Regions from separate parts of the Methylosinus sp. LW3 genome, predicted to be linked through region 2. Evidence: predicted binding sites of a transcription regulator. Region 2 holds the regulator's gene; each other region holds the start of a gene.

Region 1 (10,278 bases), 2.5 Mb from region 2:
CGGCGGCGCGCGGCGTCGATCGCCTCGAGGATCGTCCTCGACAAGGCGTCGAACTCGACGGGCTTGGTCAGCAGGAAATCGACCCCGGCTCCGCGCGCGGCGCGCTCGTCCTCCTCGAGCGCGCTGGCGGTCAGCGCGATGATCGGCAGCCGCCGCGCGCCCATGCGCGCCTCCTCCGCCCGAATGAGGCGCGTCGCCTCGAGGCCGTCGAGCTCGGGCATGAAGACGTCCATCAAAATGGCGTCGAAGGGCCGCAGCCGCCCGCCGATGGAGGAGCGCGCCAGCTCGACGGCGCGCGCGCCATCCTCGACGCGCGTCACCAGCGCGCCGAGCTTCTCGAGATGGCGGCAGACGATCAGCGCATTGACGTCATTGTCCTCGACGACGAGCACGCGCCGGCCGGCGAGCGTGCGCTCGGGCGCGACGAAATCCTCGTCGTTGCGCGTCGGCGGCGGGGCGGCGGACAGGCGCTCGACCAGCGAGGCGGCGCGCACCGGCTTCACCAGCCAGCCGTCGAAATGGCGCAGCGCCGCCTCGCCGAAGGCGCGTCGCTCCATGGGCGAGAACATCAGGAACACGCGGCCGGCGCCGGCGCGGCGCGCCTCGTCGGCGAGACGCTCGGTCGCCTCCTCGCCGAAGGCGCAATCGACGATGACGGCGTCGAAACGGCCATCCGGCTCGCCGTCCAGACGGCGCGCGCCATGCGTCTCCTCCCGCGCGATCTCGGTCTGCGCGCCGGCCCCGCGCAGGATCTCGGCCATGAACGGCCCTTCGAAGATCGTCGGCGAGACGATCAGAACGCTCGAGCCGGCGAGCGGCCGCTTGCGCTCACGCGTGCGGTCGTCGAAGAGGGCATGCGGCCCGCGCGGCAGGGTGAAGGCGAAGATCGCGCCGGCGCCCGCCGCCTCCTCTATCTCCAGCCGGCCGCCCATCAGCGCGGCGAGATGGCGCGAGATGGCGAGGCCGAGGCCGGTGCCGCCATGGCGCCGCGTCGACGAGCCGTCGCCTTGCTCGAACTCCTCGAAGATGATCTCGCGGGCCGCCGGCGCGACGCCCGGCCCCGTGTCGGCGACGCGAAACAGCAGCGCGCCTTTGGCGTCGCGCTCGACGCGCAGGCCGACGCCGCCGCTCGCGGTGAAGTTCACCGCATTGCCGGCGAGATTGACCAGCACCTGGCGCACGCGCGCGGCGTCGCCGGCGACGATCTCCGGCGCGTCCGGCGCGATATAGCTCGCGATCTCGAGATGCTTGGCCTGGGCGCGCGGCGCCAGCAGCTCGACGACGCCCTCGACGAGCGGCGCAAGCGCGAAGGGCTCGACCGAAAGCTCGATCTTGCCGGCCTCGATCTTCGAGAAGTCCAGAATATCGTCGATGAGCTGGGCGAGCGAGCGGCCGGAGGCGGCGATCGCCTCGACATAGCTCGCCTGCTCGGCGTCGAGCCGCGTCGCCGCGAGCAATTGCGCGAGGCCGAGCACGCCATTGAGCGGCGTGCGAATCTCATGGCTCACCGTGGCGAGAAAGCGCGATTTGGCCTGGCTTGCCGCCTCGGCGCGGTCGCGCGCGGCGGCGGCGGCGCGCAGCTCCCAGATTTCGTCGCGCAATCCTTCTAGCTCTGTCTCGACCGCGCGGCGGCGGCGCGCCCGGCGCGCGCGCACGAGCCATAGCCAGACGCCCGGCGCGAGAGCGGCGAAAAAAGCGAGAACGACAAAAACGCAAGGAGGAACAGCGGGCATGCGGGATGGTCCAGAGCCATTCGACGAAGATGCAATTATTTCACGGCAATCCACAGAAAAGTATGAATTGGGCTCAGGCGGCGACGCGGGCTCCGGCGGAGCCGCCGCGATAGGCGAGAGCTTCGGCGAGATGGCGGCGCGCTATGGCGTCCGAGCCGTCGAGATCGGCGATGGTGCGAGCGAGCTTCAGCGCGCGATGGAAGCCGCGCGCCGAGAGGCCGAGGCGCTCGGCCGCCTCGCGAATCAGCGCCGTTCCGGAGGCGTCGAGCGCGGCGGCTTTTTCGATCGCGCTGGCCGGCGCGCTGGCGTTGGTGGTGGAGCCGGGAAGGCCGAGAGCCGCATAGCGTCGGCTTTGGCGTTCGCGCGCCGCGGCGACGCGCGCCGCCACCTCGGCCGAGCCTTCGGCCGGCGGCGGCAGCACGAGATCGGCCGCCGAGACCGCCGGAACCTCGATCCTGAGGTCGAAACGGTCGATCAGCGGGCCAGAGAGCCGCGCCTGATATTGGGCGATGCAGCGCTCATTGGGCTGGCGGCGGCAGGCGAAGCCCGGCTCCAGCGCATGGCCGCAGCGGCAGGGGTTCATCGCCGCGACGAGCTGGAAGCGGGCCGGATAGACGGCGCGATGATTGGCGCGGGACACGGCGACCTCGCCGGTCTCCAGTGGCTGGCGCAGGCCATCGAGCGCCTGCGCCTGGAACTCCGGCAGCTCGTCGAGGAACAGCACGCCATTATGGGCGAGCGAGATCTCGCCCGGACGCGCATGGGAGCCGCCGCCGACCAGCGCCGGCATGGAGGCGGAATGATGCGGCGCGCGAAACGGGCGCCGATCGGTGAGCTCGCCGCCGGCGATCTCGCCCGCGACGGAATGGATCATCGAGACTTCCAGAAGCTCGCGCGGCGACAATGGCGGCAGAATGGAGGGAAGGCGCGCCGCCAGCATGGATTTGCCGGCGCCGGGCGGGCCGTTCATCAGGAGATTATGGCCGCCGGCCGCCGCGATCTCCAGCGCCCGCTTGGCGCTCTCCTGGCCCTTTATGTCGGAGAGGTCCGGCAGCGCCGTCGCCGCCGCGCGCACGGCCGGCTCGGGCCGCGAGAGCGCCTGAACGCCTTTGAGATGATTGACGAGCTGGATCAGCGAGCGCGGCGCGATCACCTCCATGTCGCTCGACGCCCAGGCCGCCTCCGGCCCGCATTGGCGCGGGCAGATGAGCCCATGGCCGCGCGTGTTGGCGGCGACCGCCGCGGGCAGAACGCCGGCGACCGGCGCGATGGCCCCGTCGAGCCCCAATTCGCCGAGCACGGTGAAGCCGTCCAGCGCATCCGAGGGGATGGCGCCGATCGCCGCCATCACGCCGAGCGCGATCGGCAGATCATAATGGCTGCCCTCCTTGGGCATGTCGGCCGGCGCGAGATTGACGGTGATGCGCTTGGCCGGCAGGGCGAGGCCGGAGGCGACGAGCGCCGCCCGCACCCGCTCCCGCGATTCGGCGACCGCCTTGTCGGCGAGGCCGACGAGGGTGAACACGACATTGCCGCTGGCGATCTGCACCTGAACGTCGACGGGCTTGGCCTCTATGCCCTCGAAGGCGACCGTCGCGACTCTGACCACCATGACGAAAGCTCCGAGACCCCGATATCGCTCTGACGCAAACGCCGCCATAGTAGACGCGCGATTTCGCCTCCGCAAGAACAATATGAGAACGAAAATTGGCCATGCTTCGGCAACCGGCCGCTAACCGGCGAGAGCTAGTCTGAGGCCGGTTTTGAGGATCGGCAATTTCAGCTCTCGCGGAAGCGTCGCCATCGTGCGGCCGCGCTCTCGTGAGCTAAGAGCGCTTTCCGATCGGACGGGGCCGTTCGATCGATCAGAAATTCGCGCCGGGGGATATCGCCCTCGAGAGCGCAAAGGGCTTCGCCCGAGAGATGGGGTCGGCGATATGTCTCAGAACAAACGGATGACGAGGGCGCTCGGCGCCGCGGCTTTGGCGCTGGCGATCGGCTTCGGCGCGCCGAAGGCGCAAGCGGCCGAATGCGGACGCAATGGCGAGGGATTCGAGGCCTGGCTCAGCAGCTTCGAGAAGGAAGCCGCCGCGGCCGGAATTTCCAAGGCGGCGATCGATTCGTCGCTCCGCGACGTCTATTACGACCGCTCGGTGATCTCGCATGATCGCGGGCAGAAAGTGTTCCGCCAGACATTCGAGCAATTCTCGGCGCGCATGGCCAATTCCTTCCGCGTGAGCAAGGGACGCGCGCTGCTGCAGAAGCATGCGGCGCTGTTCAAGCGCATCGAGCAGAAATATGGCGTGCCGGGGCCGGTCATTGTCGCCATCTGGGGGCTGGAGACGGATTTCGGCTCTTATCTCGGCGACTTTTCGACGATTCGCGCGCTGGCGACGCTCGCCTATGATTGCCGCCGCGCCGACAAGTTCCGCGCCGAGCTGCTGGATGCGCTGCGCATCGTGGAGCGCGGCGATCTCGATCCCGCGCAAATGCGCGGGGCCTGGGCGGGCGAGATCGGCCAGACGCAGTTCATGCCGTCGTCCTATCTGAAATTCGCAGTGGATTTCGACGGCGACGGCAAGCGCGATCTCGTTCACAACACGGCGGATGTGCTCGCCTCCACCGCCAATTTTCTACATGGCTACGGCTGGAAGCCGGGCGCGGGCTGGGACGAGGGCGAGCCGAATTTTCCGGCGCTGCTCGAGTGGAACAAGGCGAAAGTCTATTCCAAGACCATCGCCCTGCTCGCCGATAAGATCAAAGGCGCGAGCGACACGCGCTCATCAGGAATAGACGCTCCGCGATCATCGGGAATAGATGCTCCGCGATGAGGCGGCCGCTTTTCGGCATGGTCTGCGGAGGGCTTACTCCGCCGGCTCGGCGTCGGCCGTCTTCAGCGAATGGATCGGCCGGTGCCGTAGATAGATGAAGAACATGGCGATGACGCCGACGCCCATGAGCAGATAGAGGGGCAGGGTGCGCATGAAGCTCTTGCCCACGGAGAAGGGGAAGCGCGACACCCAGCGCTCGCCATGGTCGCCGGTCACGGTCACTATGCCGACGAAATAGCCCGCGTCGGGAAAGTCGTGCTCGAAATTGATCGTGCCGGTCGGATAGGTTCGCGGACCGCGATAGGCGACGGTCACAGCGTCTAGGTCGGCGTTCTCTTTCTCCTCGCTGCCGATATCCCTGACGATTCTGATCTCCACCGCCATGTCGCGCAGCTCGTCCTGCTCGGCGTCGAGCGCGATGATCGTGTGGCCGGTCGCGGGAATATCCTCGCAGAACTCATTCTTGGAGGCGTCCGGCAGATAGCCGGTGAAGTTCATAATGTCCGGCCCGATGAACAGCCGGCACCGCCCCTCCGCGGAGCCGAGCCGGCCATGGGCCGAGGCGGGGGCCGCGGCGCCGAGAAGCGTCAGCAGAAGGACGAGAAGAACGGGCGGCGCGGAACGAGTCGCAGGACGCAGAAACCCATCGATCGACCGCCAGAACGGGGCAAGACCGCTGTCGGACATGATGATTCCCCCATGGATCATGTGTTGCGGGCCTCGTTCCGTGGGCGCCTTCGCTCCGACGACGAAGCGAGAGCCGGTTCGGCCGACCCGGTCGCTCGCCGCCTGCGACAATGCGGCATGTTAGCGCATTCTCACGGAGCGGCAAGAGCGTGAACGGGCTCGGCTTTTGTCCGCCTCCCGGCATAGAATTGCGGCCCGTCGCGAGTCCTATACTGCGCCTTTTGCTTGCGTTTTGCTCGGCATGGCGTGAACTTTGCCGCATTGCGCCCGCGGACTCTTGTTTTTCCGCGGGCCGCACGCCATATTCGACGGCGAGGACCGCGCCGATTGGCCGGATAGACCGGGCCGCGCGGCCTTTTTCGAGAGGATGCTATGTCCAATTTCGACCGCAACACGAGCTTCGGCTACCGGGGCGGGGTCTCCAGAGCCGGCACGGCCGAGATCGACCAGGGCCTGCGCGCCTATATGCTCGGCGTCTATAATTATATGGTCCTGGGTCTCGGCGTCACCGGCGTCGTCGCGCTCGGCACGCATATGCTCGCCGTGGCCAAGGAAGGCGGGCGGCAGATCGCGCTCACGCCTTTCGGTCAGATGCTCTACACCAGCCCGCTGAAATGGGTGGTGATGCTGGCGCCGCTGGCCTTCGTGTTCTTCCTGGGCTATCGCGCCGACCGCGTCTCCGCGGCGACGGCTCGCAACCTGTTTCTCGCCTTCTCGGCGGTGATGGGCTTGTCATTGTCGTCGATCATGATCGTCTTCACCGGCGCGTCGATCGCCAAGGTGTTCTTCATCACCGCGGCGGCCTTCGGCGGCCTCAGCCTCTATGGCTATATGACGAAGCGCGATCTCTCTGCCTTCGGCTCCTTCCTGGTGATGGGCCTGTGGGGCCTCGTGCTCGCGAGCCTCGTCAATCTGTTCTTCCAGAGCAGCGCGATGCAGTTCGCCTTGTCGATCCTGTCGGTGTTCATCTTCGCGGGCCTCACCGCCTGGGACACGCAGTCGATCAAGGACGGCTATTATCAGAACGCCGGCTATGGCCAGGAGATGGTGCAGAAGCAGAGCATCTTCGGCGCTCTGTCGCTCTATCTCGACTTCATCAACATGTTCCAGTCGCTGCTCTATCTCTTCGGCGAGCGCAACGACTGATCGGACGATCGATCCGATCCGGGATAAAGGAAGGCCCCGCTCCGGCGGGGCCTTTTCTTTTGCCGGGCGCGCGCCAATTCGCTCAGTCGCGCACCAATTCCAGCTTCTTTTGCAGCACTGCGACGACGCGCGAGAGATCATGGCCGCGGCGCATGACGAGGCCGCCCGCGGCGACGACGCAATAGGCGCCCTGACGGCGCGCGAGCTCGGGATTTTTCTCGATGCGGTAGAGGGGCGCCTCGCTGGCGCGGCGGAAGACCGAGAACACCGCCTTGGCGGGCGAGAAATCGATGGCGTAATCGCGCCATTCGCCGGCGGCGACCTTGGCGCCATAGAGATCGAGCAGCAGTCGCAGCTCACGCCGATCGAAGGACACGAGCGGAGCGCTGCGCTCGGGCGCGGCCCTGGCCCGGTCCGCTTCATTCGTCGCGCGGCCTGCCACCACAGAGAGCAGGCCGCGCCGCCGGCTGGGATCGGTCGTCTCCGTCTCGCTCATGCCGCTTTCCTCATTTCATGGGCATGATCGCGCGGCAAATGCGCGAGGGCAAGACAAAGATGACAATGAGACGACGATGGCCCGCGCGCGCCGAGCCGAGATTTCACATTTTCGCCAATATCGAGCCCCTTGTCCGCCAAAGGAGCCGACCAATATCTAGCCCATTGCCTCGACACGCTCGGGAAGCCGTTTTTCCGGATTTCGTCAGCCCCCCAGCCCCCCGGAAGGGCGCTTTTCGAGCACATGAGTTCGTGGCGATGGACGGGCCGGCCGGGCGACGCTCGGGCGGCCCGTCTTGTTTCGGGCTTCTCCCCCACGCGCCTCTTCTCTCCACGCTCTCGCAAATCTCGCGCGATCGAGTCGCGCGACCCATGGCGGCCGTCTTGCAACTTCGTGGACGATCTCCGATATCACTCTCGCGTTCCGCTCGAGGCGGCTCGACGGACGCCATTGCCGATCAATGACGATCTCTATATCCCGGCCAGAGCCAGCGCGCCGTCGGCCATGCTTCCATTTGCGGAAAGCGGCGCGCGCGGCGGAGCCGACAAAAAAAGCGGAGACGAGCCCGTGACCGACCACGCCGAAACACAGACGATCGACGCCGCCGAGCGCAGCGACTACGGCTTCCAGGCCGATGTCGCGCGGCTCTTGGAGCTCATGACGCATTCCGTCTATTCGGAGCGTGACATTTTCTTGCGCGAGCTCGTGTCCAATTCGGCCGATGCGATCGAGAAGCTGCGCTTCGAGGCTGTGGCGAACGAGGGGCTGGCGGCGCAGGCCGGCGCGCCGCTCGTCACTATCGCGCTCGATAAGGAGGAGCGCACGCTCAGCGTCTCGGACAATGGCGTCGGCATGTCGCGCGAGGATCTCGTCGCCGCGCTCGGCACCATCGCCAGCTCCGGCACCCGCGCCTTTCTCGACGATCTCGAGGCCAAGGGCGTCGCCGACAAAGGCGGCTCGCTGATCGGGCGCTTCGGCATCGGCTTCTATTCGGCCTTCATGGTCGCCGATCGCATAGAAGTGGCGACGCGGCGCGCGGGCGCTGCGGAAGCATTTTTGTGGACGTCGGAAGGCAAGGGCTCGTTCCAGATCGCGCCGCTGGCCGCGGAGGACGCGCCCGCCGTCGGCACGCGCGTCACGCTGCATCTCAATGCGGAATCGGACGAGTTCCTCGAGCCCTATCGCATCGAGCAGATTTTGCGCGAGCATTCGGGCGCCATCGCCATACCGATCGATCTCGTGGAGGAGAAGGGCAAGGAGCCGCGTCGCCTCACCGACGGCGTTGCGCTGTGGACGCGGCCGAAATCGGAAATCAGCGAGCAGGACTATAAGGATTTCTATCAGCAGATCTCCGGCCAGTTCGACGAGCCGGCGCTCACCATTCATTGGCGCGCGGAAGGACGCACCGAATATACGGTGCTCGCTTTCGCGCCCGGCTCGCGGCCCTATGATCTCTTCGATCCGCAGCGCAAGAGCCGCTCCAAGCTCTATGTGCGCCGCGTGCTGATCTCGCGCGAGGCCGATATTCTGCCGTCCTGGCTGCGTTTCATGCGCATTGTCGTCGACAGCGCCGATCTGCCGCTCAACGTCTCGCGCGAGATGGTGCAGAACAATCCGATCATCGGCGCCATCCGCAAGGCGATCGGCACGCGCGTGCTCAAGGAGCTCGCCGATCTCGCCGCCAATGACGCGGAGAAATTCGCCGCCGTGTGGAAGAATTTCGGAGCCGTGCTCAAGGAGGGCCTGCACGACGACCCGGTGCGCCGCGACGAGATTTTCGCCATTGCGCGATTTTCGACGTCGCAGCATCAGGACGGCGCGCGCAGCCTGAAGGATTATGTCGAAAATCTGCGGCCCAATCAGACCGCGATCTATTACATCACCGGCGACGACAAAAAGCGGCTCGCCTCCAGCCCGCAGCTCGAGGGCTATCGCGCCAAGGGCATAGACGTTCTGCTGCTGGACGAACCGGTCGACGCCTTCTGGGTGACGAGCGCCGTCGGCTATGATGGCAAGCCCTTCAAATCGGTGACGCAGGGCGCCGCCGACATAGACGCCGTGCCGGCGCCGGAAGGCTCCGAGACGCCGCCCGCCGAGGCGAGCGCCGATGTCGCGCTGCTCACCGCCGTGCTGAAGGAGACGCTCGCCGAGCATATCGACGATGTGCGAGTCTCGACGCGCCTGCGCGAAAGTCCCGCCTGTCTCATCGCCGCCGATCACGGCTTCGATCTGCAACTCGCGCGCATGCTGCAGGAGAGCGGCAATAAGGGCGCCTTCGGCAAGCCGGTGCTCGAGATCAATCCCAGCCATGAGGCGGTGCTGGCTCTGGCGCAAAAGGCCAAGGCCGATCGCGTCGGCGCCGAGGATGGCCTCTGGCTGCTGCTCGACACGGCGCGCATCGCCGATGGCGAGGCGCCGATCGACGCCGCCGCTTTCGCCAAGCGCGTCGCCGCTCTGCTCGCGAAAGGCTGACGCGGCCGCATGATCGCTCCCGCGCTCGAGGATGCGAGCCGCGCCGCAGCGCTCGAGGAGGTCGCGGCCTTTCTCGAGCGCAGCGGAATCGAGGATGCGCGACGCGATGCGCGCGCGCTGCTGTTCGCCGCAGGCGGCTTCGGCGCGGCGGAACTGCTGCTCGAGCCGACGGCGAAGATGGGCGAAGCGGCGCTCGCGACCTTGCGCGATCATGCGCGGCGCCGAGCGGCGCGCGAGCCCGTGTCGCGCATTCTGGGCATGCGCGGCTTTTGGACGCAGGATCTCGTCGTCGCGCCGCATGTGCTCGATCCGCGCCCGGACACGGAAACGCTGATCGAGCTTTCGCTCGAGCTCATGCGCGAGCGGCGCCGCGAGCCATTGCTGATTCTCGAGCTCGGCGTCGGCTCGGGCGCGATTCTCTGCGCTTTGCTCGCCGAATTTCCCGCAGCGCGGGCGATAGGCGTCGATCTTTCCGCGGAGGCTTGCAAAGCCGCAGCGCTCAATCTCTCGCGCTGCGGCTTTGCTTATCGCGCCTCATTGCTGCGCGGCCGCTGGGCGGATGCGCTCGGCGCGCGTTTCGATCTCATCGTCTCCAACCCGCCCTATATTGAAAGCGGCGAATTGGATGCGCTCGAGCCGGAGGTGCGTCTTTATGATCCGCGCCTCGCGCTCGACGGCGGCGCCGACGGCCTCGCCTGCTATCGCGAGATCATCGACGATCTGCCGCGCCTGCTGGCGGCGCAGGGCGCCGCGGTGCTCGAGGCGGGAGACGGGCAGGCGCGTAGCGTCGCCGCGCTGATGGCGGAGAAAGGCCTCGAGGCCGCCGGAATTCGCAGGGACGCTGGCGGACGCGAGCGCGCCGTCGCGGCGCGTCGCCGCAGCTGACGCATCCGCAAGTCGTGACAAATTGGCT
Region 2 (10,278 bases):
GGCCTCAATTACCAGTCGATCGGCTCGGGCGGCGGCATCAAGCAGATCAAGGCGCGCACCGTGACCTTCGGCGCCTCCGACCAGCCGCTGAAGGCCGAGGAGCTGGAGGCCGCCGGCCTCACCCAATGGCCGCAGGTGATCGGCGGCATCGTGCCGGTCGTCAATCTGGACGGCGTCGCCTCCGGCGATCTCGTCCTCGACGGCAAGACGCTCGGCGCCATCTTCCTCGGCGAGATCAAGAGCTGGGACGACGCCGCGATCAAGAAGCTGAACCCGAAGGCCAAGCTCCCCTCGGCCGCGATCGCCGTCGTGCATCGTTCGGACGGATCGGGCACGACCTTCAACTTCACCAATTACCTGTCCAAGGTCAGCGCGGACTGGAAGGCCAAGGTCGGCGAGAACGCCTCGGTCGAATGGCCGGTCGGCATCGGCGCCAAGGGCAATGAGGGCGTCGCCAACAATGTGGCCAACACCAAGGGCGCCATCGGCTATGTCGAATACGCCTACGCCAAGCAGAACAAGCTGACCTACACCAAGCTCGTCAACAAGGACGGCAAGACCGTCGCGCCGACGACGCCGACCTTCCAGGCCGCGGCCTCCAACGCCGATTGGGCCAATGCGCCGGGCTTCTATCAGATCCTCACCGACCAGCCGGGCGCGCAGTCCTGGCCGATCACCGCCGCCACCTTCATTCTGCTGCCCAAGGCGCCGCAGGATACGGCTGCGGCCGGCGAGGCTCTGAAATTCTTCGGTTGGGCCTTCGCCAAGGGCAATAAGGCGGCCGAGGAGCTGGATTACATCCCGCTGCCGGCCAATGTCGTGGCTCTGATCAAGAAGAGCTGGACGGCCAATATCAAGGATGCGAGCGGCAAGCCGCTGGCGTCGATCAACTGACGCATCGATGCGCGCCGGCGAGATCATCCTTGGACGAGACCATCCCTGGAGATATCGCCGGCGCCCCTCGACGCGAGGGGCAGAGGTGGCGGAATGGCGCGAGACGAACCGCCCGAGGACGAGCTTTCCCGCTTCTTTTCGACGCGGAACGCCTCGACGCGGTGAGTTCCCTCGAGACCTGCGCTATGACCTCAGATGAAAAATCCGCCTTCGGGAGCGCGCGATGGACGCCGGCTTCAACCGCCAAACGAGAGACAATAGCGTGTCGGACCTAGCAATCGTAGATGCGACGCCCCGCGCCGCCGAAGTCGACCGCGGGAAAGTTCTCGGCCGCATGGCCTTGTTCGACTTCTTCTTTCATAATTTGACCCGCGCCGCCGCGGTGCTCGTCCTTCTGATTCTCGGCGGCGTGATCTTCTCGCTGATCTATGGCTCGCTGCCGGCGATAAAGGCCTTCGGCCTCGGCTTTTTGACGACGGAATCGTGGAATCCCGTCACCGAGAGATTCGGCGCCGTCGCGCCCGTCTACGGCACTCTGGTGACGTCGACCATCGCCATGGTCATCGCCGTGCCGCTGGGCCTCGGCATCGCCATCTTCCTCACCGAGCTCTGCCCCCATGCGCTGCGCCGGCCGATCGGCGTCGCGATCGAGCTGCTCGCCGGCATCCCGTCGATCATCTACGGCATTTGGGGCCTCTTCGTGCTGGCGCCCTTCCTGCAGCAGCATGTGCAGCCGGCGCTGATCTCTCTCACCGCCGACATTCCCGTGCTGTCGAGCCTCTTCGCCGGCCCGCCCTATGGCATCGGCATGCTGACGGCCGGCTTCATTCTGGCGATCATGGTGCTGCCCTTCATCACCTCCATCTCGCGCGACGTGTTCGACACGGTCCCGCCGGTGCTGAAGGAGGCGGCCTCGGGCGTCGGCTGCACGACATGGGAAGTGATGCGCTATGTCGTCATCCCCTACACGCGCGTCGGCGTCATCGGCGGCGTGATGCTCGGCCTCGGCCGCGCTCTCGGCGAGACGATGGCCGTCACCTTCGTCATCGGCAACGCCCATAAGGTGTCGAGCTCGCTGCTCGCGCCCGGCACGACCATCTCGGCGACGATCGCCAATGAATTCACCGAGGCTGTCGGCGACCTCTACACTTCCGCGCTGATCGAGCTCGGCCTCATCCTCTTCGTCATCACCTTCTTCGTGCTGGCGGCGGCGCGCTTCATGCTGATGCGCATCGAGCAGAAATCGGGAGCCTGACCCTTGTCCCTCTATACCTCCCGCCGCCGCACCAATGTGATCGCCACCACGCTGTGCTGGACCGGCACCGTCTTCGGCCTCGCCTGGCTGGTGCTGATCCTCGGCGCGCTGATCTATGAGGGCGCGCGCGGCCTCTCGCCGGCCGTCTTCACCGAGATGACGCCGCCGCCCGGCGCCACCGGCGGCCTGCTCAACGCCATCGCCGGCTCGCTGGTGATGACGACGATCGGCGTGCTGCTCGGCACCCCGCTCGGAATGCTCGCCGGCACCTATATGGCCGAATATGGCCGCTACTCGAAGCTCAGCACCGTGGTGCGCTTCATCAACGACATTCTGCTCAGCGCGCCCTCCATCGTCGTCGGCCTCTTCGTCTATACGGTGGTGGTGGCGCAGGTCGGGCATTTCTCCGGCATAGCGGGCGCTCTGGCGCTGGGCGTGCTGGTGGTGCCTGTCGTCGTGCGCACCACGGAGGACATGCTGCTGCTGGTGCCGCTGCCGCTGCGCGAGGCGGCGACGGCGCTCGGCCTGCCGCGCTCCCATATGCTGATGCGCGTCGCCTATCGCGCGGCGAAATCCGGCATCGTCACCGGCGTGCTGCTGGCCATTGCGCGCGTCTCCGGCGAGACGGCGCCGCTGCTCTTCACCTCGCTCAACAATCAGTTCTGGAGCACGGATCTCAACGCGCCGGTCTCCAGCCTGCCCGTCGTCATCTTCCAATTCGCGCTCTCGCCCTACAAGGACTGGCAGCAGCTCGCCTGGACCGGCGCTCTGCTCGTCACCATCGCCGTCCTTCTGCTCTCCATCACCGCGCGCGCGCTCAGCAGCCAGGGAAAAAACAAATGACCGCCATGCCGGTTGTCGAAGCCACTATTCCGACGAAAGTCTCGGTTCGCGATCTGGATTTCTATTACGGGTCGTCGAAGGCGCTGAAATCGATCTCGCTGCCGCTCTACACCCATAAGGTGACGGCCTTCATCGGCCCGTCCGGCTGCGGCAAATCGACTCTGCTGCGCATATTGAACCGCATGTACGACCTCTATCCCAAGCAGCGCGCCGAGGGCGAGGTGCTGCTCGACGGCGAGAATATTCTCGACCCGCACATCGATCTCAACCTGCTGCGCTCGCGCGTCGGCATGGTGTTCCAGAAGCCGACGCCCTTCCCCATGTCGATCTACGACAATATCGCCTTCGGCATTCGCCTCTACGAGAAGCTCTCGCGCAGCGAGCTCGACGGGCGCGTCGAGGCGGCGCTGCGCGGCGCGGCGCTGTGGGACGAGGTGCGCGACAAGCTGAATTCGAGCGGCCTCGGCCTCTCGGGCGGCCAGCAGCAGCGCCTGTGCATCGCGCGCACCGTCGCCATTCAGCCGGAGGTGATCCTCTTCGACGAGCCCTGCTCGGCGCTGGACCCCATCTCGACCGCGAAGATCGAGGAGCTCATCGACGAAATGTCGGAGCGCTACACGATCGCCATCGTCACCCACAACATGCAGCAGGCGGCGCGCGTCTCCGATTTCACCGCCTTCATGTATCTCGGCGATCTCGTCGAATTCGGCGAGACCAATAATCTCTTCACCGCGCCGCAGAACAAGAAGACGCAGGACTATATCACCGGCCGCTTCGGCTGAGCGCGCATCGCGCACGAGGACATTGAGACCATGAGCGAACATATCGTCAGCTCCTATGACCGCGACCTCGAAGTGCTCGGCCGCAGAATCGCCGAGATGGGAGGCATCGCCGAGAAAATGCTCGCCGAAGCCATGGATGCGCTCGCCAATTTCGACATTGAGCTCGCCCATCGCGTCGTCGCCACCGATCAGCGCCTCGACGCGCTGCAGCGGGAGATAGAGGAGAACGCCATCCTCACCATCGCGCGGCGGCAGCCGCTCGCTATCGATCTGCGCGAATGCATCGCCGCTATGCGCATCGCCGCCGATCTCGAGCGGGTCGGCGATCTCGCCAAGAGCATCGCCAAGCGCACGGTGAAAATCCTCTCCGAGGCGCGCGTGCCGCGCGCCGTCATCGGCCTCAAGACGATGGCGGAAGTCGCCGCCATACAGCTGAAGGACGTGCTCGACGCCTACGCCCAGCGCGATGTCGAGCGCGCCCGCGCCGTGTGGACCAACGACAGCGAGCTCGACGCGCTGGAAGATTCGGTGTTCCGCGATCTCCTCACCTTCATGATGGAGGACCCGCGCAACATCTCCTTCTGCACGCATCTGCTGTTCTGCTCGAAGAACATAGAGCGCATCGGCGATCACACCACCAATGTCGCCGAGACAATCGTCTATCTCGTCACTGGCGAGGCGATGCCGACCGACCGCCCCAAAGGCAAATCGGCGAGCCTTCCCGCCAGCGCGGAACCGGATGAGCCTACGAAATGAATGAAATCCGCGTCGCCGCTCCGCGCGAGGCGCCGCACGACCGCGCGCCGCGCATACTCGTCGTCGAGGACGACGCGGCGCTGGCGCTGCTGCTCGGCTATAATCTCGAGGCCGAGGGCTTTCTCGTCGAGCATATAGAGCGCGGCGACGAGGCGGAGATCCGTCTCTCCGAATCGCAGCCCGATCTCGTTATTCTCGACTGGATGCTGCCCGGCGTCTCCGGCCTCGAGATCTGCCGACGGCTGCGCGCGCGCGACGACACGCGCAGCATGCCGATCATCATGCTCACCGCGCGCGGCGACGAGAATGAGCGCGTGCGCGGCCTCTCCATCGGCGCCGACGATTATGTGGTGAAGCCCTTCTCGCCGCCGGAGCTGATGGCGCGCGTGCATGCGCTGCTGCGCCGCGCGCGGCCGGAGCGCGTGGCGACGCGGCTCGTCGCCGGCGACATAGACCTCGACCGCGAGACGCGCCGCGTGAAGCGCGGCGGGCGCGAGATTCATCTCGGCCCGACGGAGTTCCGTCTGCTGGAATATCTGATGGAAAAACCCGGCCGCGTCTTCTCGCGCGCGCAATTGCTCGACAGCGTGTGGGGGCTCTCGGCGGAGATCGACGAGCGCACCGTCGACGTGCATGTCGGCCGCCTGCGCAAGGCGATTATCCGCGGCCGCGAGAAGGACCCGATCCGCACCGTGCGCGGCACCGGCTATTCCTTCGACGAGACTTTTGGAAGGAATTGAGGGGCGATGCGAGCCTGAAGGCTCGCGGTCCAGGGGGCGCTTTGGATCGCGAGCCTTCAGGCTCGCTTTTGTCTGCACGCGCTCCCTCTGCCCATCGTCATTGCGAGCGCAGCGAAGCAATCCAGAGCCGTGGGGCGGTCCCTGGATCGCGTCGTCGCTACGCTCCTCGCGATGACGGCGGCGGCGGGCTCGACCTATGAACGCCCCGCCAGCTCCGCCGCGCGATAGCCCGACCTTATCGCGCCCTCGATCGTCGCCGGAAGGCCGGTCGCAGTCCAATCGCCGGCGAGGAAGAGATTGCGCCACCCCGTCACAGCGCCGGGGCGGCGCTGCTGCTGCGCCGGCGTCGCGGCGAAAGTGGCGCGCTTTTCCTTGACGATCTGCCATTGCGGCAGCTCCACCGGCAGGCCCGTGGCGGCGGCTGCCTCGGCCCATATGCGCTCGGCGAGGCTCTCGCGGGAATCGTCCATCAACCGATCGGCGCCGCTGATCGTCACCGAGAGCCTGTCCTCGAAAGCGAACAGCCATTCGGTGAGCGAGCCGATCATGCCGAGCAGCGCCGGCTGCCCCGGCGGCGGCGCGATCTTGAAATGCGCATTGACGATGCCGCGGAAATCATCCGGCGCGACGAGGCCCGGAACGAGCTCCTGCGCCGCCCAGGGCGGGACGGCGAGCGCGACGCTGTCATTCTCGCCGAGCGCGATTTTCTCGTCGCCGAAATCGAGCGCTGTGGCGCGCTCGCCGGAAAATTCGATTCCCTTCAGCCGCGCGGCGAAGCGCGGCGCGGCGCCACGCGCGGCGAGAGCGCTCAGCGCCGGCTCGATGAACGCCGTCCCGAGCCCGCGCCGCGCGACCAGCGGACGGCAAGCGGCGCCGCCAGCGGCCAGCGTCTCGCGCAGCACGGCGGCGGCGAGCGCGGCGGAGGAGCAGCGCGGCTCCGTATTGAGCGCGGAGAGCAGCACCGGCCCCCACAGCCGCTCATAGAGCACGCCCGAGCAATTCATCGCCTCGCCGATGGTCGCGCCCTTTTTGGCGAGGAGAATGCCGATCGCGCCGAGATAATCCGCAGGCGCCGTGCCGGGCACGCGGCGATCCGCCACGAAAATCCACCAGGGCAGGCGCGAGGCGTTCGGCCTCATGCGCCAGCGCGTTCCGTCGCGCGTGTCCAAAAAGTCGAAGGCGCATTCCTTCGGCCCGACCAGCTCATCCACCGAGCCGATGCGGCGGGCGTAATCCAGCGCCGTGGCGTTGCCGGAGAGCAGCAGATGATTGCCATTGTCGATGACGAGATCGAGGCTGGAATCATAATAGGACCGGCAGCGCCCGCCCGCCATGCGCGCGGCTTCATAGAGCGCGACGCTGCGGCCCTCGTCGGTCAGACGAATGGCGCAGGAGAGGCCGGCGAGACCCGCGCCGATGATATGCGTCGTTCCGCTCACGTCAGCGCGAATCTCAGCAGGGCCAGCAGGACTTTCGTCCGCGAGGCGGAGACCGGCGCGCGCGGCGGCGCGAAGCCGCGCGCCACCAGACGATCGAGAACCGAGCGATAGGCCGTCGCCATCAGATAGGGCGCCTTCACCGCGCGCTGCGGCGAGACGCGCATCAGCAGCTCCGATTCCGCGTAATGCTTGCGCGCGCGCTCGGCCACTGCAGCGCAGACTTGCTGAAGGCCGGGGTGCGCCAGCACCGCGCCGCGCGAGAAATCGGCGACGCCCGCGGCCTCCAGCGCCTCGCGCGGGAGATAGAGCCGCCCGCGCGCCTCGTCCTCGTCGAGATCGCGCAGAATATTGGTGAGCTGCAAGGCGCGGCCCATGTGATAGGCGAGCATGCGCGCCTTGGTCGGCAGCGCGCCGCCGGCGCTCTCCGCCTCATCGGCAAGGCCGAAGACCCTCACCGAGAGCCGCCCCACCGCGCTCGCCACATGATCGCAATAGAGATCGAGCCGATCCCATTCCGGCGCGCGAATATCCTCCACGACATCCATGGCCATGCCGTCGATGACCGCCTCGAAATCGGCGCGCTCGAGGCCGAAGCGGCGCACCGGCCGCGCCAGATCGGCGCAACGCTTATGCGTGCGGCCGGCGTAGAGCGCGTCGAGATCGCGCCGCCAATCGTCGAGCTGGGAGAGGCGCAAAGCGCGATCGCCCTCCTCATCCGCAATGTCGTCGACGGCGCGGCAGAAGCCATAGATCGCATACATTGCGTCGCGCCGCTCGGGCTCGAGAATGCGCATGGCGAGATAGAAAGAGCTTTTCGCGGCGACCCGCGGCGCCTCGGGGGCGATCGTCTCCATGCTCATCGCGCGACGCTCGCGGCGGAGGCGGCGCGCGGCGAGACGAGCCGGCGCAGCAGAGTGATCCCGGCGCCGGCCAGCGCCGTGAGCAGATATTGGCGCTTGGAGGCGTGAACCTTCTCGCTCAGCGGATCGGCGACGCGCAGCCGCGCGGTGAGCGTCTCGGCGAGGCGCTGGATCGCGCCCACTTCCATGGCGAGGCGCGTGTCGACGATGAGATCGGCGAAAGGCGCGCTCTCCTTCAGCAGCCCCTGCGTGCGCTCGGCCAGCGCGCGCAATGTCGCGGCGAGCTGCGGCGAAGCGCGATCGGCGGACAGCATCTCGACGCTCGCGCCATTGGCGGCGAGCATGTCCTGCGGCAGATAGACGCGATCGAGATTGCGATAATCTTTCGCGCAATCCTGCAGATGATTGATGATCTGCAAGGCCGCGCAGAGCGCGTCGTTCGGCCCCCAGCTCCGCGCGCGATCCTCGCCATGGACGTCGAGCACGAAGCGGCCGACCGGCATGGCCGAATAGCGGCAGTAATCGATGAGATCGTCCCAGTCGCGATAGCGCAATTGCGTCACGTCGCGGCGGAAGGCGATGAGCAGATCCTGCGCATGGCGGGGCTCGAGGCCGCGGACGGCCAGCTCGGCGCGCAGCTTTGCTGCGACGGGGATATCCTCGCCGGAGCCGAGCAGCGCCGCCTCCATGCGGTCCAGCATGGCGATCTTCTGATCGCCGGGGAGCGTCGCATGGTCGGAGATATCGTCCGCGGCGCGCACGAAATCGTAAAATGCCAGCACGGCCGCGCGGTGGCGCGGCGCGAACAGAGAGGCGACGGGGAAATTCTCGTCCTTATGGCCTTTCCCCGAAGCGGCGGCGGCGATGTCGCTCATGTGATCGCTCATCCTCCTCAGGGGGCCTGGTAGCGGCCCTTCCAGGCGCCGCCGCGCCCGCGTGTGTGCCGCCAGGCGGACAATAGCGTGAACCACGTATAGCAGGCCGCGACCGCCGGCAAGGCGAAGGCGCCGAGCCGATTGCGTCCGTAGAAACGCAGAGACGGCATATAGGACTGCGCCATCAATAGATAGGCGGTGAGAGCGATATAAGCCGCCGGCTCCGGCGCCGCGAAGGCGAGAATGGGCGGCGCGAGATAGACGAGGCCCATGCCGAGAACCGCGCCGGCCAGCCGCCAGGGCGAATAGCCCAATTGCGCATAGGCCGAGCGCGTCACCATCTGCTCGATGTCGCGCAAATGCGGATAGGGCCGCAGGCTCCAGGCGTCGTCGGTGAGGCCGAGCCAGATCGGCCCCTGCTTCTTCATCAGCTTGCCGAGCGCGCAATCGTCGATCAGCGCGCCGCGGATTTGTTGCAGGCCGCCGGCCTCCTCCAGCGCCGCGGGGCGCACCAGCATCACCCCGCCGGCCGCCCCGGCGACCGGGCTTTTCGGGTCGTTCACACGCGGGAAGGGGTAGAGCATCTGGAAGAAGAAGACGAAAGCCGGCACGAACCAGCGCTCGGCGAGGCTCTCGCAGCGCAGCTTGACCATCAGCGAGGAGAGCACCGTCCCGCGCGCCGCCGCCCCGGCGACGAGCCGCTCGACGAGGCCGGGGGCGAAGGCGATGTCGGCGTCGCAGAACAGCACGAAATCGGGCGAGACCCCGCTGGAAAGGACATGGGCGAAGCCACGGTCCATGGCCGCGAGCTTGCCGGTCCAGCCCTGCTCCGGGCGCCCCTGGAGCACGGTGAGGCGATCCTCGGCGCCTTCCTCGCGAGCGCAGGCGCGGGCGACCTCGGCCGTGCCGTCGGAGCTCTCGTCATCGACGAGGACGATCTCGAGCCGGCCGGAGAACTCCTGGCGGAACAAAGATCGCAGGCCGATGGCGACGACGTCCGCCTCGTCGCGCGCCGGAATGACGGCGACGACGCGGACGCCCTTGGGGACTAGCGCGCCCTTGGGGACGAAACGGCGGTCGTGCTCAGTGAGGCGCCAGAAGCCGCCATTGCCGAGCAGGAGATAGAGCCAGACGAGGAGGCCGACGCCTCCGAGGACAATCGCGATCATATTCCGAGCGTTCGCGTCGCCGGGGTCGCCGGGGACGATGTGACGAGGGCTCGGCCATAGCATCGCCGCGGCCGCGAGGCCAGCCCGGCCGGCGAACGCCGCATCGCAACCGCCGGCGTCTAAGGGATTTTCCTCAGAAATGGCCGGCGGCGGCTTCTCTTCCATCTGGAACAGGCGTATATCGCCGCGCCGGCGCAGCCGGGTCCGAGCATGTCGAACAGCATGTCGAGGGACCGGCGGCGCGCCCGCGCATTCCGATGTCATTCGAGGAAATTTCCATGGATCCCAATGTGGCGCGTGACGCGGCGGGCTCTTCCTCTCGATGCGACACGGAGGGCGCGGCGGCGACGCAGCCGGCGCCCGTCGCCGAGGGACACGGCTCGGCGACGAGCGCGGGCCTCATCATCGGCTCGATCGGCGTCGTCTATGGCGACATCGGCACCAGCCCGCTCTATGCGCTGCGCGAGTCGCTCGCCCACGCCAAATCCGGCGGGCTCGGCGAGGATGTCGTCATCGGCACGATCTCGCTGCTCATTTTCGCGCTGATCTTCACCGTCACCGCGAAATATGTGTTCTTCCTGATGCGCGCCGACAATCGCGGCGAGGGCGGCATTCTCTCGCTGATGGCGCTGGCGCAGATCGCGCTGGGCCGGCGCGCGAGGCCG
Region 3 (10,278 bases), 520 kb from region 2:
GGGCGGCGCGCTCAGCGTGCGCAGCACGCCGGGACAGGGCAGCACATTCTCCCTGCTGCTGCCGCTGCGCGCCGATGGCGCGGCGGCTCTCGCCGTGCGACGCGAGGAGCCGCCGCCGTCGCCTGTGGCGCCCGCGCCGGCGCCGATATCGGACGATCGCGACGAGATCACGGATTCACGCCGCGTGGCGCTGATCGTCGAGGATGATCCCGCCTTTGCAGAAATATTGCGCGATCTCGCGCGTGAGCTCGGCTTCAAATGCATCGTCGCAGGCTCGGCCGGCGACGCGCTGACGCTGGCGCGACGCTTCCGTCCGCAAGCCGTGCTGCTCGACATCGGCCTGCCGGACCAGTCGGGCCTCACCGTGCTCGAGCTGCTGAAGCGCGACCCCGCGGTCCGCCATGCGCCGATCCATGTGGTCTCGATGCATGATTATCAGAAAGTGGCGCGCGAGATGGGCGCCGTCGGATACATATTGAAGCCGGCCAAGCGCGAGCAGCTCGTCTCCGCCTTCCGCCTGCTGGAGGACCGGCTCGATCGCGACAAGTCGATCCTGATCGTCGAGGACGAGGGCGTGCAGCGCACCGCTCTCATGGAGCTCTTGTCTTCCGCCGGCGTGGAGATCGTCGCGGTCGCGACGGCCGAGGACGCCTCGCGCGAGATCGACGCGCGCCCCTTCGACTGCGTGGTTCTCGACCTCATGCTGCCCGGCGTCAGCGGCTTCGAGTTTCTGGAGCGCATGAGCCGCGACGAGACGCGCGTCGCGCCGCCGGTGATCATCTACACCGCGCGCTCGCTCAGCATGGACGAGGAGCAGAAGCTTCGGCGCCTGTCGAAATCCATCATCATCAAAGGCGCGCGCTCGCCGGAGCGGCTCATAGAGGAGACCACTCTTTTCCTGCATCAGGCGGAATCGAAGCTGTCGCCCGAGCAGCAGCATATGCTCGAGATCGCGCGCAGCCGCGACAGCGTTCTCGACGGCCGCCACGTGCTGCTGGTCGAGGACGATGTGCGCAATATATTCTCGCTGACGGCCGTGCTCGAGCGTGAAGGCATGACGGTGCAGATCGCCCGCAATGGCAAAGAAGCGCTGGAGCGCATCGATCGCGATCCGACGATCGATCTGGTGCTGATGGATCTGATGATGCCGGAGATGGACGGGCTCGCCGCCATGCGCGCGATCCGCGAGCGCGAGGACAAGGCCGCTCTGCCGATCATCGCGCTCACCGCCAAGGCCATGCCCGACGATCGCGCGCAATGTCTTTCGGCCGGCGCCAATGATTATATCTCCAAGCCGATCGACGTCGAGAAGCTCTTGTCGCTGATCCGCGTATGGATGCCGAAATGATCCTTCTCGACTCCGATGAGAAAGCCGAGATCGAGCTGGACCTCCTGCTGGAGGCCATATTCCGGCTCTATCAGCATGATTTTCGCGGCTATGCGCGCTCCTCTCTGCGCCGCAGCGTCGCCCGCGCTCAGATCGCGCTGCGATGCGCGACGATCACCGATCTTCTCGACCGCATCGTCCACGACAGGGGCGCTTTCACGGAAGCGTTGCGCCATCTCACCATACAGGTGAGCGATCTCTTCCGCGATCCTTGCTATTTCCGCGGGCTGCGCGAGACGGTCGCGCCGCATCTCGCCACCTATCCTTCGCTGCGCTTCTGGGTGGCGGGCTGCGGAACCGGCGAGGAGGCCTATTCCATCGCCATTCTCCTGCACGAGGAAGGGCTGCTCGAGCGCTCGCTCGTCTATGCGACCGACATAGACAAGGAGAGCATGGCGATCGCGCAGGCCGGCGCCTATGAGCTCTTCCGCATGGGCGGTTTCGCCGAGAATTACCACGGCTCCGGCGGACGCGCGGCGCTCTCCGACTATTTCGTCGCGCGCGGCGCCTATGCGACCATCGCGCCCTTTCTGAAGCAGCGCATCCTGTTCTGCGACCACAGCCTCGCGACCGACGCCGCCTTCGCCGAAATGCACCTCATCTCGTGCAGGAACGTGCTCATCTATTTCGACCGAACGCTGCAGGATCGCGCGATCGGCCTGTTTCGCGAGTCGCTCTGCGCGCGCGGCTTCATCGGCCTCGGGCCGAATGAATCGCTCGCCTTCTCACGTCATGCGTCTTCTCTAGAGATTCTTTCGGCTGACGAGCACATCTATCGGGTGAAATGATGAGAGCGATCGAAAACTCCTCGAACCCGTCCGGGCGTCGGCGGTCGTCGACGCCCGATTTCGACTCGGGCCGCACGTCCAAGCTCCCGGTCGTTCTCATCGTCGATGATTTCGCGGAGAATCTGATCGCGATGGAGGCGCTGCTGCGTTGCGACGCGTTCGACATCGTCACCGCGCAATCGGGCCGCACCGCGCTCGACATTCTCCTCGATCGCAGCATCGCGCTCGCCATCGTCGATGTGAACATGCCGGAGATGGACGGATTCGAGCTGGCGACGCTGATGCGCGGCGTGGAGAAGACGCGCTATGTGCCGATCGTCTTCGTCACCGCGCATTCGCCGGACGTCTCGCGCATGTTCAAGGGATATGAGGTCGGCGCCGTCGACTATCTGTTCAAGCCGATCGACGAGCAGGTGCTGCGCAGCAAGGTCGACGTCTTCGTGACGCTGGAGCGGCAGCGCCAGCAGCTTCTGCAAGTGGAACGCATGCGCGAGATGTTCGTCGGCATTCTCGGGCATGATCTGCGCAATCCGCTGCAGAGCATACTCACCTCCGCCGAGCGCTCGCTGAGCGTTGCGCAGGACGACGATCTGCGCAAGGCGCTGCAGCTCATTCGCCAGAGCGGCCAGCGCATGGCGCGGATGATCGAGCAGATTCTCGATCTGACGCGCATCAGAATGGGCGGCGGCCTCGCCATCCGTCCCGCCGCGGCGAATTTCCGGCGCGTCGTCGAGCAGATCGCCGATGAGTTCAGCGGACGCGGGCGCGCCCTGCGGCTCGATTTCGACGGCGACATGGACGGCGCCTGGGATGTCGACCGCATTCTGCAGCTTCTCTCCAATCTCCTCGGCAACGCCGTCGAGCACAGCCCGCCCGGCGCGCCGGTCTCGCTGCGGATCGACGGCGGCGCGGCGGACTTTGTCGTGATCCACGTCTGCAATGGCGGACGCGGCGTGCCGAGCGCGCTGCGCGACGCGCTGTTCGAACCCTTCGCCAGCAGCGACCGCATGCGTGGCCTCGGCCTCGGCCTGTTCATCTGTCGGCAGATCGTGCTGGCGCATGGCGGCGCGATCGAATTCGAATCGGATGATTCGCGCGGCACATGCTTTCACATTCGGCTGCCGCGTCGCTGCGCGATCGAGGCGCCGCTCCACGATTCGCGCGGCGTCGACGGGCGATCGGAACCGCTACGCTGCGGCGACGCGCTCTTCGGCGTCGGCGCGCGGCCGTCGCGCAGAGGCGTCATTCTCGTCGTCGACGACGACGCCGATGTGCTCGACTCGCTCGAGCTGCTGCTGACGACAGAGGGCCATGAGGTGCTGGCCGCCGCAGACGGCGACGCTGCGACCAAGATCGTCGTCGGCGACCGCGCCCGGCCGGACATGGTGATCATCGATTATCATCTGCCCAATGGCGTGGTGGGGCCGCTCGTCGTGCGGCGCCTGCGCGAGCTGCTCAATCGCGACCTTCCGGCGCTCGTCCTGAGCGGCGCCACAGCGGATGAGGACGCCGTCCGCATCCCGCTGCAAAACAGCGCGCAGCTCGGCAAGCCGGCCGACGTCGAGCGGCTGCTGGAGACGATACAGAGATTGCTCGCCGAGAACGCCGCGCCCTGAGCCGAGCGCGCTCCGCTCAGGCGAGCGCGGCCTCTATGCGCGGGCGAATCTTCGCCGCGAAATCATCGAGGCTCGCAAGCGCGAGAGACTCGTTCGCCGTCGCCGGCTTCAGCAGCAGCGAGCCCACGCCGAGCCGCCGATGAATGCCGACGATATTCTCAGCGAGCTCCTCATAGCTTCCGATGAGCGAGCGCTCGACGATCTCCTCCGGATCGAAAGAGGCCAGCGCATTTTGCGCGAGAAAAATGCCGCGCATGCGATCGGCGAAACGCGCGATGAAGGGCAGCGCCTCCGCCAGCGCCTTCTCACGCGTCTCGGCGGCATAATAGAAGCGCGCCAGAGCAAGACGCGGATCGGCGGCTGGCCCCGTCGCGCGATAGGCGGCGGCCGCCTGCTCGATCTTGGCGATCGGCACAAGCGAGGCCGCCATTAGGCCGAAGCCCTTGCGCGCCGCATATTCGATCGCTGACGGCGTCGATGTGGCGATCCAGGTCGGAATCGGCTTTTGCAAGGGCTTGGGGTAGAGCGCGAGATCATCGACATGAAAATGCGCGCCGGAGAAAGTGACGCGATCCTCATAGAGCAGACGCTCGATCAGCTCGAGCGCCTCGAGAGTCATGTCGCGCGACTCCTCCTTCGCCGCGTGAAAATGCTTGTTCTGCGCTGGAAAGGGGCCGCCCTTGGCGACGCCGAAATCGAAACGGCCATTGGAGAGAACGTCGATGGTCGCGACATCCTCCGCCACCTGGATCGGATTGCGGAAAGCGAGCAGCACCGCCGCCGAGCCGAGCCGCACGCGCGAGGTGACGCCGGCGAGATAGGAAAGCAGCGTCAATATGGATGGGCTGACGGCGTCATCGTCGAAATGATGCTCGGCGACCCAGGCCTCCTCGAAGCCGACCTCCTCCGCGCGGCGCACGAGGCGCGTCTGCGCGTCGAAGCAGGCCTTATAGTCGCGAACAGGGTTTTCATAGGTGCAGAACACGCCGATGCGCATGGCCGAACTCTCCCCGACACGCTATATAGGTCTGTTATATAGCTTAGTCCGCGGTCACGCCGGCGGCAAGCGGCGGATACGCAATTCCGCGGCGTTTCCAGCCGAAGCGGAGGCCTGCTCTGCGGCGCCGCAAAGCGCTGTCACGATTGTGTCATCGAACAAGGCTGTGAGTGCGGGGCTCCTCCTCTTCCTCGTCAGCGCCACAGGCCGATTCGAATGGACTTCTCCCGTCGCTTCACATTCCTCTTCTCCGCTCCCAATTTCGAGGCCGATGACCTCGAGGGGCTGCGCGTCAGTCAGATCATCGCCGCGATCGAGAGCATGGGCTTTCAGGTCGTGCGCGCGCGCCGCGTGGAGGACGCCGAGATCGTCGTGCAGACCGACGCCGCCATCGGCTGCCTCGTCGTCGATTGGGGCAAGAAAGGCCTCGAGGGCAAGACCGCCTCGCTCATCGATCTCATGCGCAAGCGCGGCCTCGAAATGCCGATCGTGCTGCTCATTCGTCGCAAGCGCTTCGAGGATATTCCGGTCGAGGTGCTGGATTTCATCGACGGCTATGTCTTCCTCGCCGAGGAGACGCCGGAATTCATCGCCAAAAATCTCGTCTCGCGGCTGAAGCAATATGCGGAGACGCTGAAGACGCCCTTCTTCGGCGCGCTCGTCGATTACGCCGAGGAAGGCAATCAGCTATGGACCTGCCCCGGCCATAATGGCGGCATTTTTTATAGCCGAAGCCCGATCGGCCGCATCTTCATGGAGCATTTGGGCGAGGCCGTGTTCCGTGACGATCTCGACAATTCCGTCGTCGAGCTCGGCGATCTGTTGACGCATGAAGGGCCGGCGCTCGCCGCGCAAAAGGCGGCGGCGGAAATCTTCGGCGCCGAGAAGACCTATTTCGTGCTCAACGGCACATCCTCCTCCAATAAGGTCGTGCTCACCAATCTGGTCGCCGAGGGCGATCTCGTGCTGTTCGATCGCAATAATCACAAGGCCGCGCATCATGGCGCCTTGCTGCTCGGCGGCGGCGTGCCGATCTTTCTGCCGACGACGCGCAACGCCCATGGCCTCATCGGGCCGATCGATCACGAGGCCTTCGACGAGGACAAATTGCGCGAGCGCATTCGCGCCAATCCTCTGGTGAAGGACAAGGACGCTTGGCGCAAGGAGCGGCCTTTCCGCGCCGCCGTCATCGAGCAATGCACTTATGACGGCACCATCCATAGCGCCGAATGGATCGTCAGCAAGATCGGCCATTTGTGCGATTACATTCTCTTCGACGAAGCCTGGGCCGGCTTCATGAAGTTTCATCCGCTCTATGAGCGACGCTATGCGATGGGGCTCAAGAATCTCACGGAGGCCTCGCCCGGAATCGTCGCGACGCAATCGACGCATAAGCAGCTCGCCAGCTTCTCGCAGGCCTCGCAAATCCATGTGCGCGATCGCCATATAAAGGGCCAGCGGCGGCGCGTGGAGCATCGCCGTTTCAATGAAGGCTTCATGCAGCACGCCTCCACCTCGCCCTTCTATCCGCTGTTCGCATCATTGGATGTCGGCGCGCAAATGATGAAGGGCCGCTCCGGCGAGCTTTTGTGGGACGACACCATCCGGCTCGGCATAGAGCTGCGCAAGAAGCTGCGCGCGGTGCGGCGCGAGTTCGAGGCCAAGGAGCAGGACCCGGCGCGGCGCTGGTTCTTCGATCCTTTCGCGCCCGATTGGGTCTCCATTCCAGACGCGGCGCGCGAATCCGGCGCGCATCGCGTTCCCTGGGAGAGCGTCTCCACCGATCAGCTCGCGCGCAATCCCGACTTCTGGGCGCTGGCGCCGGATGCGCGCTGGCATGGATTCTCCAATATGGCGCCGGGCTTTGCGATCACCGATCCGGCCAAGCTCACTCTGCTGACGCCAGGCTTCGATCGCGAGACCGGCGCCTATGCCGATCATGGAATCCCGGCGCCGATCGTCGCGCAATATTTGCGCGAGAACCGCATCGTGCCGGAGAAGAACGACCTCAACTCTCTGCTGTTTCTGCTGACGCCGGGCGTCGAATCGAGCAAGGCGGGAACGCTCGTCTCCTCGCTCGTCGCCTTCAAGCGCCTGCATGACGACAATGCGCTGCTGCAGGATGTGATCCCCGAATTTGTCGCGCGCCGCTCCGCGCGCTACAGGGGCGTGCGGCTGCGCGATCTTTGCGGCGATATGCATCGCTTCTTCAAAGAGGCGAACGCCAGCTCGCTGCAGCAGGCGCAATTCCGGCAGGAGCATCTCCCCGAAATGGCGATGACGCCGCGCGAGGCCTATCTGCGCCTCGTGCGCAATGAGGTGGATTTCCTGCCGATCGACGAGATCGACGGCCGCATAGCGACGACGCTCTTCGTCATCTATCCGCCGGGCATTGCGACGATCGTTCCAGGCGAGCGGCTCGGCGTTCAGGCGCGGCCCATGCTCGACTATCTGCGCATGTTCGAGCGCAGCGCCAATCTCTTCCCCGGCTTCGATTATGAGATTCAGGGACTCTACAAGCAGTGGAACGGCGAGGCGAAGATGCGGCTCTACACCTATGTGGTGCAGGAATGAGCATGATCGAAGCGAGTGCCGAACGCGCGACGATCCTCGTGCGCCCCTCGCGCGACGATGATGTCGACGCCATGCTGGCGATCTATCTTCAGCATGTGCGCAAAGGGCTCGATCCGTCCGAGGCGCCGCTCTACGAGCCGCCGCAGAAGGAGGATTTGAAGCGCCGGCGCAAGAATATGGGCAATCATCGGCTGCCGCATCTCGTCGCCGAGCATGAGCACGCCGTCCTCGGCTACGCCTATGTCGTGCCGTTTCGCAAGCGGCCGGCCTATCGCTATGTCGTCAAGCATTCGATCTATGTCGATCCGCGCCATTTGCATCGCGGCGTCGGCCGGCTGTTGCTGCAAGCGCTGGTCGATTCCTGCGCGGCGGCGGGATTTCGGCAAATGATCGGCTATGTCGACGCCTCCAACGAGGCGTCGCTGAAGCTGCATGAGGCGATCGGCTTTCGGCAGGCCGGATATCTTTCCGGCGTCGGATTTAAATTCGGCCGTTGGACAGATTCGGTGATCTTGCAGCGCTCGCTCGGCCCCGGCGCGGCGACGCCGCCCGATGCGCGCAGCTGACGCTGCGGGCGGCGCGGCGGTCATGCTATGATCGGCGCATGATTCCGCTTCGCCGCCTCCTGCCCTTCGCCCTCTTGCTCTTCTTCGTCTCGCCCGCGACCGCGGCGGCGCGCAATCCTTGCCAGGATGTGGAGGATGCGGGCGCGAGCTACACCATCTGCGTCTTCGACACGCGCGGCGATTCCATTCGCCTCTTCCTCGCCGATGCGAAAGGCGAGGTCTATGGCTCCTTCTCGGCGCTCGACGCCGCGCTCGCGCAGAAGGGCGAAAAGCTCCTCTTCGCGATGAACGCAGGAATGTATGACGAGCGGCGCCTGCCGATCGGGCTCTATGTCGAAGGCGGCCATATGGAGAAAAGCGCCAACACCCATTCGGGCGCCGGCAATTTCCATATGAAGCCCAATGGGATTTTCTGGGTGGAGGGCGCCCGCGCCGGCGTCACCGAGACGCAGCGTTTTCTCAAAGAGCGGCAGCATCCCGCCTATGCGACGCAATCGGGGCCGATGCTCGTCCTCGGCGGACGCGTCAATCCGCGCATCCACGACACTGGAACGTCGATGAAGATCCGCAATGGAGTCGGCGTGCGCGACGGCCACATCGTCGCTTTCGCCATCTCCAACCAGCCGGTGACGTTCCACGCTTTCGCGACTCTCTTTCGCGAGCGTTTGAAATGTCCGGACGCGCTCTTCCTCGACGGCTCGATCTCGGCGCTCTATGCGCCGACGCTGTCGCGACACGATCGCTTCCGCCCCATGGGGCCGATCGTCGGCGTCGTCGAACGGGCGCGCTGACGCGCGCCGCTCACGCCGCTTCGTTGACGGTGAAGGCGCCGACGAAATCCGGGTCCGCGAGAATCTCGCCCGTCTCCCACAGCAGATAATCGCCGGGGCCGGCGATGCGGAAGCGGCCGAGGTCCGGCGGCAGGCGGACCTTGCGGCCGGCGTCCTTGCCCTCGAGCTCTATGTCGACGCCGGTTCCGTCGATCGCGGCGATCGTGCCGAACATCTGACGCAGCACCTTGCCATGGGGCGTCACGCGGGTGAGGCCGATGAGCGCGCGCTTGCCGATCATTTGCGCGCGAGCCTCGCTCCATTCGCTCCTGCCGAATTCCATTGTTCTCTCCCATCACCAATCGTTGCACGACGTCTCTATGTGCGGAGATGCCATGATCGAGATCGTCCTTGATGTGCGCCCGCGCACGCGCCGGGCGGGCTCTTGTTTCGACGCGTTTCCAACGCCGAACCGGCGTCCACTTCGGTTGGAAACGCTCAGGGACGCCTCACGCCCCCATCAGCGCGCCGACATGAGCGGCGACGCAGGCGGCGAGATCGTCCGGCCGATAGCCGCCCTCGAGCATTGAGACGACGCGCCCGTCACAGCGGCGCGCGGCGATCTCTGCGAGGCGCAGCGTAAGCTCGGCGAAGTCCTGTCTTTGCAGGCGCAACCCGCCGAGAGGATCGTGCAAATGCCCGTCGAAACCGGCGCAAATGAGGAGGATGTCCGGCGCAAAATCGTCGAGGCGCGGGAGAATCGCCTGCGTCCAAGCCTGCGCGAATTGCTCACCGCCGGAGCCTTTGGCGAGCGGGGCGTTGACGATGTTGTCATAGGCGCCGCGCTCGCTCGCGGCGCCGGTGAAGGGATAGTGCGGCGATTGATGCGAGGAGCAATAGAGGATGTGTCTGTCCGACCAGAAAATCTCCTGCAATCCATTGCCGTGATGCACGTCGAAATCGACGATGGCGACGCGCTCGGCGCCATGGGCGGCGATGGCGTGACGCGCCGCGATGGCGGCATTGTTGAAGAAGCAGAAGCCCATTGCGGCCTCGCGCGTCGCATGATGGCCGGGCGGGCGCATAGCGACGAAAGCGTTGCGAGCGGCCTTGCGCATCACCGCGTCGACGGCGAAGCTCGCGGCGCCTGCGGCGCGCAGCGCGGCCTCGAGCGAGCCGGGACTCATGACGATATCTGGACCGAGCGTCGCGAGCCCGCTTTGCGGCGCGGCTTTCTCGAGACGCTCGAGCAGAGAGGGCGCATGAACGGCGAGGATCGCCTCGCGCGAGGCTTGCGGCGCCTCGGCGCGGCGCAGCGCGGCGAAGGCGTCGCCATTCAGGGCGGCGACGATGGCGCGCAGCCGCTGCGGCTGATCGGGACGGCCTGCGCCGACCTCATGCGCGAGGCCGGATGCGTGGGTGACGAGGAGAGTCGTCGGCTCGGCGCCGCCCGCCGCAACGAAATCGGGCGAAAGCGCCAGCCCTGCCGCTAGCGCAAGCGTCTGCCGACGGGTGAAAGTGGATGACGCCGGCGCTCGTCCGACCATCGGCTACCCGCCCACCTGCCCCCTGTGCCGCAG

Evidence for each region. Region 2 encodes PhoB, which activates phosphate uptake and scavenging genes when phosphate is short. Its sites were predicted from a motif close to TGTCATNNANCTGTCAT; they were not measured.
Region 1: the regulator PhoB is predicted to act here: its motif matches at 6,953-6,969, upstream of METLW3_RS0114930 (DUF2794 domain-containing protein).
Region 3: the regulator PhoB is predicted to act here: its motif matches at 4,927-4,943, upstream of METLW3_RS0104820 (Orn/Lys/Arg decarboxylase N-terminal domain-containing protein).

Annotation. Positions count from the first base shown of each region.
Region 1 covers NZ_AZUO01000001.1:2,990,409-3,000,686, reverse strand. Annotated here, with positions in the region: gene METLW3_RS0114955 (ATP-binding protein) at 1-1,733, opposite strand, end outside; gene METLW3_RS0114950 (YifB family Mg chelatase-like AAA ATPase) at 1,807-3,345, opposite strand; gene METLW3_RS0114945 (lytic murein transglycosylase) at 3,671-4,564, shown strand; gene METLW3_RS0114940 (hypothetical protein) at 4,598-5,251, opposite strand; gene METLW3_RS0114935 (Bax inhibitor-1/YccA family protein) at 5,624-6,397, shown strand; gene METLW3_RS0114930 (DUF2794 domain-containing protein) at 6,480-6,893, opposite strand; gene htpG (molecular chaperone HtpG) at 7,398-9,365, shown strand; gene prmC (peptide chain release factor N(5)-glutamine methyltransferase) at 9,375-10,250, shown strand.
Region 2 covers NZ_AZUO01000001.1:458,445-468,722, reverse strand. Annotated here, with positions in the region: gene pstS (phosphate ABC transporter substrate-binding protein PstS) at 1-894, shown strand, start outside; gene pstC (phosphate ABC transporter permease subunit PstC) at 1,229-2,149, shown strand; gene pstA (phosphate ABC transporter permease PstA) at 2,153-2,992, shown strand; gene pstB (phosphate ABC transporter ATP-binding protein PstB) at 2,989-3,774, shown strand; gene phoU (phosphate signaling complex protein PhoU) at 3,805-4,530, shown strand; gene phoB (phosphate regulon transcriptional regulator PhoB) at 4,527-5,270, shown strand; gene hpnE (hydroxysqualene dehydroxylase HpnE) at 5,465-6,709, opposite strand; gene hpnD (presqualene diphosphate synthase HpnD) at 6,706-7,569, opposite strand; gene hpnC (squalene synthase HpnC) at 7,566-8,444, opposite strand; gene METLW3_RS0102245 (glycosyltransferase) at 8,462-9,613, opposite strand; gene METLW3_RS0102240 (potassium transporter Kup) at 9,892-10,278, shown strand, end outside.
Region 3 covers NZ_AZUO01000001.1:978,263-988,540, reverse strand. Annotated here, with positions in the region: gene METLW3_RS0104840 (response regulator) at 1-1,348, shown strand, start outside; gene METLW3_RS0104835 (CheR family methyltransferase) at 1,345-2,175, shown strand; gene METLW3_RS26725 (response regulator) at 2,172-3,791, shown strand; gene METLW3_RS0104825 (LLM class flavin-dependent oxidoreductase) at 3,808-4,788, opposite strand; gene METLW3_RS0104820 (Orn/Lys/Arg decarboxylase N-terminal domain-containing protein) at 5,005-7,362, shown strand; gene METLW3_RS0104815 (GNAT family N-acetyltransferase) at 7,359-7,928, shown strand; gene METLW3_RS0104810 (phosphodiester glycosidase family protein) at 7,967-8,719, shown strand; gene METLW3_RS0104805 (hypothetical protein) at 8,730-9,041, opposite strand; gene METLW3_RS0104800 (histone deacetylase family protein) at 9,208-10,245, opposite strand; gene aroC (chorismate synthase) at 10,249-10,278, opposite strand, start outside.